DNA from 2 places in the Streptomyces sp. NPDC085944 genome. Region 2 is predicted to be linked to the other one. Evidence: riboswitches for the same ligand, from Rfam matches in the RefSeq annotation. Region 2 holds a riboswitch; the other holds the start of a gene.
The links. Region 2 has a riboswitch for S-adenosylmethionine ahead of AB0P07_RS15540 (aminotransferase class V-fold PLP-dependent enzyme). Riboswitches for the same ligand answer to the same signal wherever they lie in the genome.

Region 1: another riboswitch for S-adenosylmethionine. It lies ahead of thrC (threonine synthase); the one in region 2 lies ahead of AB0P07_RS15540 (aminotransferase class V-fold PLP-dependent enzyme).

What each region holds. Positions count from the first base shown of each region.
Region 1 is NZ_JBFBJX010000021.1:35,433-39,835, reverse strand. It holds gene groL (chaperonin GroEL) at 1-71, opposite strand, end outside; gene AB0P07_RS31450 (cold-shock protein) at 398-601, opposite strand; gene AB0P07_RS31445 (MoaD/ThiS family protein) at 1,008-1,283, opposite strand; gene thrC (threonine synthase) at 1,280-2,572, opposite strand; SAM riboswitch class I at 2,590-2,737, opposite strand; gene AB0P07_RS31435 (glucosyl-3-phosphoglycerate synthase) at 2,898-3,842, shown strand; gene AB0P07_RS31430 (hypothetical protein) at 3,851-4,403, opposite strand, start outside.
Region 2 is NZ_JBFBJX010000007.1:30,650-35,052, forward strand. It holds gene AB0P07_RS15530 (cytochrome bc complex cytochrome b subunit) at 1-172, shown strand, start outside; gene trpD (anthranilate phosphoribosyltransferase) at 315-1,379, shown strand; SAM riboswitch class IV at 1,469-1,585, shown strand; gene AB0P07_RS15540 (aminotransferase class V-fold PLP-dependent enzyme) at 1,818-3,206, shown strand; partial or broken gene AB0P07_RS15545 (glycerate kinase) at 3,149-3,847, opposite strand; partial or broken gene AB0P07_RS15550 (two-component sensor histidine kinase) at 3,843-4,106, opposite strand; gene AB0P07_RS15555 (small secreted hydrophilic protein) at 4,045-4,338, opposite strand.

The DNA.
Region 1 (4,403 bases), on a different contig from region 2:
TCCGCGAGCTGGTTCATGCCGCGCTCGAGGCCGCGCCGCGCCTCCTCGTCGAACGCGATGATCTTGGCCATGTGAAGTGGTCCCTCCAGGACTGGGGGTGATTCCTTCGGACCGCGCCCGCGCCCGCGACGGACGGCTCGCCGGCCTTGTGGTTCCTTCCCCACCCGGCCCGCGGGCCTCACCGACCCGGTCCTTCGTTGTCACTCTCACCTTCAGAGTGCTAACGCAATGATTAGCACTCGGCATGGTCGAGTGCAAGCGCCTCTCGGGGATCGGGCCACGCGGTCAGCCACCCGCGAACAAGGGGACGGCCCGCGTCCGGGCAGGCCGAAGGGCCCGTACCCCTCGAGGTACGGGCCCTTCGGACGAAGACCGGGTGCTGCGCCGGCCGCGCGTCTCAGGCGCTGAGGCGAACCATGTCGGCCTGCGGGCCCTTCTGACCCTGCGAGATCTCGAACTCGACCCGCTGGCCTTCTTCGAGGGTGCGGTAGCCGTCCATCTGAATCGCGCTGTAGTGGACGAAAACATCCGCACCACCGTCGACCGCGATGAAGCCGTACCCCTTCTCCGCGTTGAACCACTTGACGGTGCCCTGAGCCATGCCTAACTCCCCTATTACTGGCCCTTGCACAGATCCGCACTTCGCGGACCCGGGTCAGACCTCGCCCCCCACGACTGGGGGCGTGCGCCGGAACGCGTCGACCGCGGCTGAATGTATCTGTCCAACTGCCGTCTGCAACAGGTCAATCGGACGAGAAATCTGGACGCGCCCGGTCCGGAATGTAGCGAGAATTCGCCTGAATACGGGTCAAGTCGGGGCACGCAAAGGGAACAAAAGCCGCAGAAAGGGCCCGTACTTTGGCTGCTTCTTGTCGGGCGGGCGGCAGGAATTAACGGTTCCCGTTGTGCCGATCGGGAGCGCGTTCCCCAACTCTACCGCGCTCAATCACATGGAATTGCCCCCTCCGTTTCTCTCACGGAGAGGGCAATGCGCGCTACGACCCGTATCAGCCGCCGGCGACCGCCGGGATGATCGAGACGCCCGCGCCGTCCGGCGTCGAGGTCTCAAGACCCTGCTCGAAGCGGACGTCGTCGTCGTTGACGTAGACGTTGACGAAGCGGCGCAGCTTGCCCTGGTCGTCCAGGACGCGGGCGGCGATGCCGGTGTGGTTCTTCTCCAGGTCGGAGATGACCTCACCGAGGTTGGCCCCCTCGGCGCTGACCTCGGCCTTGCCGCCGGTGTAGGTGCGCAGGATGGTCGGGATACGAACGGTCACGCTCATGCGAGGCCAGCCTCTCGGAAGGAGTCCAGGTTGGGACGGATCGTGGCGGTGAGGCCGGTGCCGGCCACCGCGTCGAGGGTCTTGAGGCCGTCGCCGGTGTTCAGGACGACGGTGGTGAGCGACGGGTCGAGCACGCCGTCCTCGATCAGCTTCTTCGTGACGCCGACCGTCACGCCGCCCGCCGTCTCGGCGAAGATGCCCTCCGTGCGGGCGAGCAGCTTGATCGCGTCCACGACCTGCTCGTCGGTCACGTCCTCCACGGCACCGCCGGTGCGACGGGCGATGTCGAGGACGTAGGGGCCGTCGGCCGGGTTGCCGATGGCCAGCGACTTGGCGATGGTGTTCGGCTTCTGCGGGCGCACCACGTCGTGACCGGCCTTGAACGCCGTGGAGACCGGCGAGCAGCCCTCGGCCTGCGCACCGAAGATCTTGTACGGCTTGTCCTCGACCAGACCGAGTTGGACCAGCTCCTTGAGCCCCTTGTCGATCTTCGTCAGCTGGGAGCCGGACGCGATCGGCACGACGAGCTGGTCGGGCAGCTCCCAGCCGAGCTGCTCGCAGATCTCGTACGCGAGGGTCTTGGAGCCCTCGGCGTAGTAGGGGCGCAGGTTGACGTTGACGAAGCCCCAGCCCTCGCCGGCCGGGTCGCCGATCAGCTCGGAGCAGAAGCGGTTCACGTCGTCGTAGTTGCCCTCGATGCCGACGAGCTCACCGCCGTAGACGGCGGCCATGACGACCTTGCCCTGCTCCAGGTCGTGCGGGATGAACACGCAGGAGCGGAAACCGGCCCGGGCGGCGGCGGCGCCGACGGCACCGGCGAGGTTGCCGGTGGAGGAGCAGGACAGGGTGGTGAAGCCGAAGGCGCGGGCGGCCTCCAGGGCCTGGGCGACGACGCGGTCCTTGAAGGAGTGCGTGGGGTTGCCGGAGTCGTCCTTGACGTACAGGCCGCCGGTGACGCCCAGCTCGCGGGCGAGGTTGTCGGCCTTGACGAGCTTGGTCCAGCCGGGGTTGATGTTCGGCTTGGTCGCGACGTCGGCCGGGACGGGCAGCAGGGGGGCGTAGCGCCAGATGTTCGCGGGGCCCGCTTCGATGCGCCCCCGCAGTTCCTCGGTGTCGTAGTCCGAGAAGTCGTAGGCGATCTCGAGGGGGCCGAAACACTCCTCGCAGGCGAACACCGGTCCGAGCGGGACCCTGTGGCCGCACTCCCGGCAGCTCAGGGCGGCGGCGGGGCCGAGGTCGACCGCGGAGGTCGTGGTGTTCGTGGCGGTTTCGGCAGTCTGCACAGCCATGGAGGCGAGGCCCTTTCTCCTCATCTTCCTCACGACGCATCTCGCCGTGAGACGGATTTGGCACCTTCCCTAGCCGGGAGCCTCGCCACGTCCGTGTGACAAGAGCCGGCTGGAGGGTTGCCGGGGCTTCATCGGGCCGTATCCCTCTGCCCCTCTGGATGAGCGGTATGAAGTTGTTCTTCGCTGGTGCGCGGCGACCCCGGCATGCGGTGGTCCCACGCGTTGTTCAAGACTGTAACCGAAGGCCACCACCGTTGAGACAGTCGTCCGTACCGCGAGATGGATCACAACGGATCACCACGGACCACGAAGGAGACCACCGGACGTGCTGGAAGAAGTCGAGCGCTGGCTGAGCGCACGCTCCTGGTCCGCCGGGGACCGGACCGTCCGGCAGCTCCTGTCCGCCAAGCACGCCACCGGGCAGTCGGTCAGCGTGGTGCTCCCCGCGCTGGACGAGGAGGCGACGGTCGGCGACATCGTCACGGTGATCCGGCGGGAGCTGGTGCTGCGGGTGCCGCTGGTCGACGAGGTCGTGGTCGTGGACTCCGGGTCGAGCGACCGTACGGCCGAGGTGGCCGCGGCGGCCGGCGCGCGCGTCGTGCACCGGGACGCGATCCTCCCCCGCATCCCCGCCGTGCCCGGCAAGGGCGAGGTGCTGTGGCGGTCGCTGCTGGTCACCGGCGGGGACATCGTCTGCTTCGTCGACGCCGACCTGCGCGAGTTCTCCGCCGACTTCGTCTCCGGGATCGTGGGCCCGCTGCTGACCGATCCGGACGTGCACCTGGTCAAGGCCATGTACGACCGTCCGCTCGGCGCAGCCCCGGGGCAGGGCGGCCGGGTCACCGAGCTGATGGCCCGCCCGCTGCTCAACATGCACTGGCCGCAGCTGGCCGGGTTCGTCCAGCCGCTGGGCGGCGAGTACGCGGCCCGCCGCTCCCTGCTGGAACGGCTCCCCTTCCCGGTCGGCTACGGCGTCGAGCTCGGCATGCTGGTCGACGCCCTGCACCTGGTGGGCCTGGACGCGCTCGCGCAGGTCGACGTCGGGGTCCGCGTCCACCGCCACCAGGACGGGCGGGCGCTGGGCCGGATGGCCGCCGCGATCTACCGCACCGCCCAGCTCCGGCTGGCCCGCGGCCACCTGGTCCGGCCGACGCTCACCCAGTTCGAGCGGGGCGTCGACGGCTTCGAGCCGCGCACCTACGCCGTGGACACCGAGGAACGGCCCCCGATGGCGGAGATCGCGGAGTACGCGGCCCGGAAGGTGGCCTGAACCCCGCCTCAGCCGGGGACGCCGTCCGACCAGCGCCACCTGCCGCCGGAGTCCTGCTCACAGGTCAGGTACTCGCCGCCGCGGCCGTGGGTGCTCAGGCCCCGGTGCTTCGTCGCGCAGAACTGGCCGTCGGCGTAGCAGTTGCCGGCCGGGCTCGTCAGCTCGCAGACACCGGTGCCGCCCCCGGTTCCACCGCCCCCGCTCGTGCCGCCGGTGCCGTCGGCCCGGGTCTTCGACGGCTTCGGGGTCGGCTTCGGCGTGTGCAGCAGGCGCCCGGCGCAGTCGCGGCCGTCGCGGGGGACGGTGAAGGTCACGGTGCCGGAGCCGCCGCTCTGCGCGCAGACCTTCTCGTCGAGACCCCAGGAGGAGGCCGGCTGCCCGGTGCCCTGGAGGAGCACGGTGTAGTCGACGTGCGCTCCCTTGGCGGCGAGGACGGCCGCCCTCATGGTGCGGCCGGTGAAGTCCGACAGCGTGGCGGCGGTCGGGGTGAAAGCCGGTGTCGGCGGCTGAGGGCTGGGAGACGCCTCGGGGGGCGGGCTGCTGCTCGGCGTAGCGGTGGCG
Region 2 (4,403 bases):
GCCGGCCGAGATCGGCCCCACGGTCGACGAGAACGGCGTCGAGCGCAAGGTCAAGGGCAGCGAGAAGCTCCGCGCCAAGCTCAGCGAGGCCTACTACGGCGAGGAGTCGCAGATTCCGAAGCCGACCGTCGAGGAGTACAAGGAGATCACGAGCGGCCACGGCCACCACTGACCCTCCAGCGTCGCCACACCACGATCGAAGGGCCCCGTCCGTTCCGCGGACGGGGCCCTTCGACCGTGTCCGGGCTGGATAGGGTGGAAGCGCAATCTCCCGTCCACGACTTTCCCCACGACACACGATGCAGGAGCGGCTCATGAGCGCTGTGACCCCCGCTGGAGGCGACACCGCGGCGGGCCGCTCCTGGCCCGCCCTGCTGAACGGACTGCTGGACGGCCGCGACCTGTCCGCGGACGACACCGCCTGGGCACTGGACGTGATCATGCGCGGCGAGGCGACCGACGCGCAGATCGCCGCCTTCGCGGTCGGCCTGCGGTACAAGGGGGAGACGGTCGAGGAGATCTCCGGCCTCGTCCGCACCATGTACGAGCACGCCAACGTGATCGAGGTGCCGGGGGAGACCGTCGACATCGTCGGCACCGGCGGCGACGGCGCCAAGACGGTCAACATCTCCACCATGTCCGCGATCGTCGTGGCCGGCACGGGTGCGAAGGTCGTCAAGCACGGCAACCGGGCCGCCTCCTCCGCGTCCGGTGCCTCCGACGTTCTGGAGAAGCTCGGGGTCAACCTGGAGCTGACGCCGAAGCGCGTGGCCGAGGTCGCCGAGGAGGCCGGCATCACCTTCTGCTTCGCGGTGAAGTTCCACCCGGCGCTGCGCCATGTGGCGGCGGCCCGCGGCCAGCTCGGCATTCGCACGGTGTTCAACTTCCTGGGCCCGCTGACCAATCCGGCCCGGGTGAAGGCCCAGGCGATCGGCGTCGCCCACGCCCGGATGGCACCGATCATCGCCGGCGTCTTCGCCGAGCGCGGCAACTCCTCCCTGGTCTTCCGCGGCGACGACGGCCTCGACGAGCTGACCACGACCGCCACCTCCCGGGTCTGGATCGTGCGCGACGGCCAGGTGACCGAGGAAACCTTCGACCCGCGCGACGTCGGCGTCGAGCTGGTGCCGGTCGAGGCGCTGCGCGGCGCCGACGCCTCCTACAACGCCGACGTCGCCCGCCGGCTGCTGGCCGGCGAGACGGGCCCCGTACGGGACGCGGTGCTGCTGAACTCGGCGGCGGCCCTGGTGGCCCTGGAGCCGGGTGCGGGACCGCTGGCCGAACAGATCCGGGCCGGGATGGACCGGGCCGCGGAGTCGATCGACTCGGGCGCGGCCAGGCGCGCCCTGGAGCGCTGGGTGGCGGCGACCCACGCGTAGTCGCCTCCTTGGCCCCCGCGTGTGACGTGCGTCCCGCGATCCGGACTCGGGTTGCGGGACGCCGATCACTTCCCCTAGGTTTTTCGACAGGTCATGAGTGACAGTCATGAGGCCCCGGCCGACTGTCCGGCAACCCTCCGTCCGTGGCGGGGTGCCCCGGGTGAAGACCAGGTCGTGGACAGCAAGGTCCACGGCAAGCGCGGACCCCTCGCGAAACCAGGGGTCCTGGGTCGTCCGAGGGAGTCTTCCGTGAACCGGCGAATGCGATAGGGCCTGTCCTTCGGACCGGCCCGACGCCCCCGAAGCGGTGCGTTCATGCCCCCGCGGCCCCGGCCGGGCCGAAGGAACAGGCCCTCGGCCGCAGAGCCCCGCCTCCGCACACACCCTTCTTGTCTTTCACAGCGCCCTGCCGCGCGCTGGTTCTCACGGGAGTCCGTCATGTCCGCAGCCGCCCCCGCCTCCGTCACCGCTGCCTCCGCCGTCGCCGCCCCGCTGCCCGTCCTCGGCCGGGACGTCACCGTCCCGCTGGTCACCGGCGGGGAGGTCACCTACGCCGCGCTCGACTACGCCGCCAGCGCGCCCGCGCTCCAGCGGGTCTGGGACGACGTCGCCGCCTACGCCCCGTACTACGGCAGCGTCCACCGGGGCGCCGGGTACCTGTCGCAGCTGTCGACCGACCTGTTCGAGAACGCCCGCCGGACCGTGGCCGACTTCCTCGGCTGCCGGGACGACGACCAGGTGGTGTTCACCCGGTCCACCACCGACTCCCTCAACCTGCTCGCCGCCGCGCTGCCCGCCGGGAGCCGGGTCTTCGTCTTCGAGACCGAGCACCACGCCTCGCTGCTGCCCTGGCGCGAGGCCGACGTGACGTACCTGGACGCCCCGCGCACCCCCGCGCAGGCCGTCGAGACGCTGGAGCGGGCCCTGGCCGCCCGCGAGCCGTACGGGCCCGCCCTGGTCTGCGTGACCGGTGCCTCCAACGTCACCGGCGAGCTGTGGCCGGTGCGCGAACTGGCCGCCGCCGCGCACGCGCACGGCGCCCGGATCGTGCTGGACGCCGCCCAGCTCGCCCCGCACCACCCGGTGTCGGTGACCGACCTGGACGTCGACTGGGTCGCCTTCTCCGGGCACAAGCTGTACGCCCCCTTCGGCTCCGGTGTGCTGGCCGGGCGGGCCGACTGGCTGCGCGAGGCCGAGCCGTACCTCGCCGGCGGCGGCGCCAGCCGCACGGTGAGCCGGCGTGCCGACGGCGGCGTGGACGTCCAGTGGCACGACAGCGCCGCCCGGCACGAGGCCGGGTCGCCCAACGTCATCGGTGCCTACGCGATCGCCTCCGCCTGCAAGGCGCTCACCGAGGCCGGCTTCGACACGCTGGTCGCCCGCGAGGAGTACCTGATCCGCAAGGTGCGCGAGGGCCTCGCCGACGTCCCAGAGGTCCGTGTCCTCTCGCTCTTCGGCGACGACGCGCCGCGTGTCGGGGTGCTCTCCTTCGTCGTCGAGGGCTGGAACAGCTCGCACTTCGCCGCGGCCCTCTCGGCCGAGTACGGCATCGGCGTGCGCGACGGCCTCTTCTGCGCCCACCCGCTGCTGCGCACCCTGCTCGGCAGCGACCCGCAGGCGCAGGGCGAGTGCGGCGCCCCCGAGGCGGCACCCGGGGAGAAGTCCCTCAACGCCGTCCGCGTGAGCTTCGGCGCGGGCACTGCGGACGAGCACGTCGAGCGGTTCGTGAACGCCGTCAAGGAGCTGGTGAGCGACGGCGCCCGGTGGAACTACCGCACCGAGGACGGCCGTTGCGTGCCCGACACCGGCTCGGCCGTCGACGCCTGAGCGGGCGGACCCGCCAGGCCCGCTCGATCCGCCCGACCCGGCAACCGCGAGCCCAGCAGGATCTTCCGCAGCGCCCGTTCCGTGGCGTCCGTCAGGAGTTCCGAGGCCCGCAGCAGCGCGTCCGCGAGGGCCATCGGCGCGGGCAGGACGCCGTGGCAGGCGTCCACCCCCGGCACGTCGTGCGCACCCTCGCCGAGCGTGCCGGCCAGGGCGAGGACGGGACGGCCGTACAGGGTGGCGCGGCGGGCCACCTCGGCCGGGACCTTGCCGCGCGGCGTCTGGTGGTCCAGCGCGCCCTCCGCGGTCAGGACCAGGTCGGCGCGGGCGAGCCGGACGTCCAGGTCGAGATGGTCGAGCAGCACGTCGAAGCGGGGCAGCAGCCGGGCCCCGACCGCGGCGAGTCCCGCGCCGGGACCGTCGGAGGCGCCGGTGCACAGGTCGGTGCCGACGACGCCGAGGTCGCGGACGACGACGCGCGCCCGGTTCTCCAGGCCGGTCGACAACTCCTCGACCTGTGCGGGCGTCGCCCCCTTCTGCGGTCCGAACACCCGGGCCACGCCGCGCTCTTCGCACAGCACGTTGAACGGGTCGCAGGCGACGAGCAGTTCGGTGTCCTTCAGCCGGGCGTCCAGGCCGGCCGGTCTCCGGGTCGAAGCCCTGTTCCTCGAAGTCGGCGAACTCGCCGGCCTCCTGGGCGAGCAGGCCGCTGATCCGCTGGTCGGTGTCGCGCAGCAGGATCGAACGGGTGGTCGTCGCGACCGGGGCCAGCGCGACGGCCGTCACGAGCAGCAGCCACAGCAGGATACGGACCCGGGCCGAGATCCGGCGGCGCTCGCGCTCACCCGTCGCCGGATCCGTCCCCGGGTCCGTCGTCGGCGTCGCCGCCCCGGTCGTCGTCATCGTCGTCGTCCGAAGGGCCGTCGGTGACCGGCGGCCGCGTCACCACCTGGGCGCTGGGCGTCGGCTCGGGCGAGGAGGTCGGATTCGGGCCGAGGGAGCCGCTCTCCAGCTCCACCTTGGCCGGGGCCCGGGGCTCCTGCGGGCTGTCGGTCAGGGCGAAACTGGGCGCGGCGATGCCGAGGGGAATCAGGACGACGGCCGCGAGGGCCGCCATGCGGCGGGAGAAGACCATGCGGTGGATTCTGCGCGAGGTTTTCGGCGGGCCGGATGAGCCCTGGATGAAGGCCCCTTCATGTC